2 regions of the Arthrobacter sp. Soc17.1.1.1 genome follow, and region 1 is predicted to be linked to the other one. Evidence: predicted binding sites of a transcription regulator. Region 1 holds the regulator's gene; the other holds the start of a gene.
What was found. Region 1 encodes LexA, which represses DNA repair genes until DNA is damaged. Its sites were predicted from a motif close to TCGAACANNTGTTCGA; they were not measured.
Positions count from the first base shown of each region.

Region 2: a site for LexA is predicted at 1,511-1,526, ahead of ruvA (Holliday junction branch migration protein RuvA). Genes of this name have one in related genera too.

Region 1 is NZ_JBAJII010000001.1:1,332,053-1,334,442, forward strand. Features, by position in the region: gene V6S67_RS06040 (ATP-dependent DNA helicase) at 1-865, shown strand, start outside; gene lexA (transcriptional repressor LexA) at 944-1,657, opposite strand; gene V6S67_RS06050 (LysM peptidoglycan-binding domain-containing protein) at 2,035-2,390, shown strand, end outside.
Region 2 is NZ_JBAJII010000001.1:1,687,159-1,689,548, reverse strand. Features, by position in the region: gene ruvB (Holliday junction branch migration DNA helicase RuvB) at 1-834, opposite strand, end outside; gene ruvA (Holliday junction branch migration protein RuvA) at 831-1,460, opposite strand; gene ruvC (crossover junction endodeoxyribonuclease RuvC) at 1,617-2,192, opposite strand; gene V6S67_RS07640 (YebC/PmpR family DNA-binding transcriptional regulator) at 2,238-2,390, opposite strand, start outside.

The DNA of each region.
Region 1 (2,390 bases):
GTTCACGCCCGGCTCCGGCTATGCCCAGCCGGACGAGACCGCGCCGGCCACGCTCAACGTCGCGCCGCTGTCCGTCGCGGCACGCCTGCGGGAGGGACTGTTCGAGGACCACACCGTGATCCTCACCTCCGCGACGCTCGCCATCGGCTCCGAGTTCGGCCCCGTCGCCGGGTCGCTGGGACTCAGCGGACCGGGTGCGCCGGCGTGGACCGGCGTCGACGTCGGCAGCCCGTTCGACTACCCGCGGCAGGGCGTGCTGTACGTGGCGAAGGACCTGCCGAAACCGGAACGGGGAACCTCCGCTGCGCAGCTCGAGGAGCTGCTGGCGCTCCTGAAGGCCTCCCGCGGGGGTGCGCTCGGGCTGTTCTCCTCACGGCGCGCCGCCGAGGAGGCGGCCGAGGCGCTGCGGCCGCAGGTCGACTTCGAGATCCTCTGCCAGGGCGAGTCCTCGCTCAGCGGCCTCGTGGACAGGTTCGCGGCCGAACCGGACACCTGCCTGTTCGGCACGATGTCCCTGTGGCAGGGTGTCGACGTGCCCGGCGCCTCCTGCCGCCTCGTGGTGATCGACCGCATCCCGTTCCCGCGGCCCGACGACCCCCTGATGACCGCGCGCACGCGGGCGGTCGCACGGAACGGCGGCAACGGCTTCATGAGCGTCTCGGCCACCCACGCAGCGGTGCGGCTCGCGCAGGGGGCGGGGCGGCTCATCCGTTCGGCGGGGGACCGGGGCGTCGTCGCCGTGCTCGACAGCCGCCTCGCCACGGCCCGCTACGGCGGCTTCCTCCGCGCAGCGCTGCCGCCGTTCTGGGCGACGACCGACAGGGCCACTGTCACCGGGATCCTCGAACGGCTCTCCGCCCGCTGACACGCCTGCCCCGCGGTACGCGGAGGGCGCCGCAGTCGGGGACTGCGGCGCCCTCCGCGCACCGGTGGAAGCGGGCTGCTAGAGCGCGCGCATCACCGAGACGACCTTGCCCATGATGCTGGCGTGGTCGCCGAGGATGGGCTCGTAGCGCGTGTTCTGGGGCAGGAGCCAGGTGTGGCCGTCGCGCTGGCGGAACGTCTTCACGGTGGCTTCGTCGTCGAGCAGCGCCGCGACGATGTCGCCGTTCTGGGCGCTCTGCTGCTTGCGGACCACTACCCAGTCGCCGTCGCAGATCGCGGCGTCGACCATCGAGTCCCCGGAGACCCGCAGCATGAAGAGCTCGCCGTGGCCCACGAGCTGCCGGGGGAGGGGCATGACGTCCTCCACCACCTGGTCCGCGAGGATGGGCCCGCCCGCTGCGATGCGGCCCACGAGCGGCACCAGCGCCGTGTCCACCGCGACGCGGTGCTCGGCGGAGGTCTTCCGCTCCGCCGATCCGTCCGCGCCGGCCGGCGCTTCCGGCGGCAGCGTGAGCGGGAGCAGGACCTCCATGGCCCGGGGGCGCTTGGGGTCGCGCCGGAGATAGCCGAGCCGCTCCAGCTGCGACAGCTGGTGCGTCACGCTCGAGAGGCTCGCGAGGCCCACCGTGTCGCCGATCTCGCGCATCGACGGCGGGTACCCCTTGTCCGCGATCGAACGCTGGATGGTCTCGAGGATCGTCAGCTGGCGCGCCGTCAGCCCCTTGGACACCGAACGGCCGCGGGGACGGCCGCGACCGGCCGAGATGGGCACGGCGTCCGCCGGCACCGTGTTCGAATCCGGCCGGTCCGTCCGTGTTGGTTCCGCCACTGTTGCGCCTTTCGCCCTGGACTGGAGATCCCGTTGTGCCCGCCTGCCGCCCCCCGCCTGCGCGGGAAACGGTTCTGTCAGTGGCGGGTGATTGCCTGAGGTATGTCGACGCCGTTCCTGCCGCTCCGTAGCAGCCGGTGACGTCGATGCCCTGCCCTGTTCACGCTAGGGCAGACGGTGGGGCTTTTCAAACATATGTTCGAGCGAGTCTCGACAACGGTCGTCCCTCAGTGCTAGAAATAGGCTCAGATAAATTAGAACACGCGTTCGAAACAGGAGTCCAGCCCTGATCGGCTATTCGAAGGGAAAGAGGCTAGGCAATGGCTGAAGCACCCGCACTGCACGGCAGCACGGCGCTATGGGCGCCGACCCCCACCCGCGGCGGGGGACGCCTGCGTCTCGTCCGCCCCACGGCATCGGAGTTCCCCGCGTCGATCCGTCCGCGTGTCCCCCGACCGTCCCGCAGGACGACGACGTCCACCACCTCCTCCACCTCGAACTCTCCCTACGCCTTCCTCCAGCCCCGTCCCTCCACGCAGCCCGACGGCTCAGTACAGCCCCGTACCTCCACGCAGCGGAGTGCGGAGCGCCCCCTGACCCTGACGCGGCGCGGCCGGTTCGTCCTGGTCGGCCTGCCGATCGCGCTGGGAGTGGCGGCCCTCATCCTGCTCGGCGC
Region 2 (2,390 bases), 360 kb from region 1:
GGTGATGAGCGCTGTCAGGACGGAGCGGTCCAGCCGGTCGAGGCCGCGCGCGTCCACCTCGTACATGTCGAGGGCGGCACTCGCGGCGCGGGCGTCGATGAGGTCGATGCCGTGCACGAGCGCCCAGTCCCGGACGCGGCGCAGCAGGCGGTTGGCGATACGCGGCGTGCCGCGGGACCGGCCGGCGATCTCGGAGAAGGCCGCCGAGTTCACCTTCATGTCCATGAGCATTGCCGAGCGCCGGAGCACGAGTTCGAGTTCCTCGGTGGAGTAGAACTCCAGGTGCCCGGTGAATCCGAAGCGGTCGCGGAGCGGGCCGGGCAGCAGCCCGGCCCGGGTGGTGGCTCCGACGAGGGTGAAGGGCGGCAGCTCGAGGGGGATCGCCGTCGCTCCCGGGCCCTTGCCCACGATGATGTCGACCCGGAAGTCCTCCATGGCCATGTAGAGCATCTCCTCGGCGGGCCGGGACATGCGGTGGATCTCGTCGAGGAAGAGCACCTCGCCCTCGGTCAGGGAGGAGAGGATCGCCGCGAGGTCGCCCGCGTGCTGGATCGCCGGCCCCGAGGTGATGCGGAGCGGGGCGTTCATCTCCGCCGCGATGATCATGGCGAGCGTCGTCTTGCCCAGCCCGGGCGGCCCGGAGAGCAGCACGTGGTCCGCGCTGCGGCCGCGCAGGCGGGAGGCCTCGAGGACGAGCGAGAGCTGGCGGCGCACCCGCTTCTGCCCCACGAAGTCGTCGAGGTTCCGGGGGCGGAGCGCCGCCTCGACGGCGCGGTCCTCGGGATCGGCGGCCGGAGCGACGAGCGGCGCGTCCTCGGGCTGCCGGTCCGTCATGACCCCACCTTCGTCCGGGCGGAGCTCCGGGCGCCGTCCTGGCCGAGCCGGCGCAGCGTGAGCTTGAGGATCTGTCCCACGTCACCGGTCGCTGCCACCTCGGGCGCCTCGGCGACGGCGGCGTCGATCGCCGCGCCCGCGTCCTTCTCGGACCAGCCGAGGCCCATCATGGCGGTGAGGACCTGCCCCTGCCACGTCCGGGCCGGGACGCCGGGCTTCGCCTCCAGGGGCACGAGCTTCCCGGCGAGTTCGAGCACGATGCGCCGTGCGCCCTTCGGGCCGATGCCCGGCACCTTGCTGAAGGCCTTGTCGTCGCCCGACGACGCCGCGATCCGGATGGCGTCCGGTGTGTGCACGGCGAGCACGGCGAGGGCGAGGCGTGGGCCGACGCCGCTGACGGCCAGGAGGGTCTCGAAGACCTCGCGCTGGTCGGCGTCCTCGAAGCCGAAGAGCGTCATGGAGTCCTCGCGCACGATCATCGCCGTGGCGATGGCTGCCTGCTCCCCCACGCGCAGTCCGGCAAGCGTCTGCGGCGTGGCCTGGACCTGCATGCCGAAGCCGTTGACGTCGAGGACGGCGGAGTGCAGGCCCACGTGGGTCACTGTCCCGCGCAGGGAACTGATCATGGGGCTCTCCAGGGCAGATGCTGAGGGGTCGGCCGGGCGGTCGCCCGACGTCGAACATACGTTCTAATGTCTAACGGTACTGGCGTCGCGCCGTTCGATCGAGTCGCCACACCGATTGTGTGCGCCGACGGCCCCGGACCGGGCCCTGCAGCGGCGCTACCGCCGTCGGGCCCGTGCCTCCGCCTCGGCCCAGATGCGCTGCGCGGGGGTGATGGACCCTCCGGCCGCCGACGCGGCGGCGCCCTGGACGCCCACTCCCCTGCGCCAGGCATGCGTGATGGCGAGGGCCAGGGCGTCGGCGGCGTCGGCCGGCCGGGGGGCCGTCTCGAGCCGGAGGATCTTCGTGACCATCTTGGTGACCGCGACCTTGTCCGCCTGGCCGTTGCCGGTGACCGCGGCCTTCACCTCGGTGGGCGTGTGGAGGGCCACCGGGATGCCGCGCCGCGCCGCGGACACGATCACGACGCCGGACGCCTGCGCCGTGCCCATCACGGTACTGACGTTGAGCTGGCTGAAGACGCGCTCGACGGCGAGCACCTGGGGCTGGTGCAGGTCCAGCCACGAGTCCACGGCCTCGGAGATCACCAGCAGCCGCTCGTCGAGGCTCCTGCCGGCCTCGGTCCCGACGACGCCGACGGCGACGAGCGTGGAGCGGCGGTTCGGTTCGATGTCGACGACGGCGAGCCCGCACCGCGTGAGTCCGGGATCGACGCCCATGACGCGGTAGGTCATGGCGTCACCCGCGCAAGGTGGCCGGGGATGTGCAGCGGTGCGATGTCAGTCGTCGTTCTCGAGCTCCGCCAGGACATCCTCGGGGAGGTGCGCGTTGGAGTAGACGTTCTGGACGTCGTCGAGCTCCTCCAGCGCGTCCACGAGCTTCAGGAACTTCCGCGCGCCGTCCGCGTCGAGGTCCACCTGCATGGACGGGAC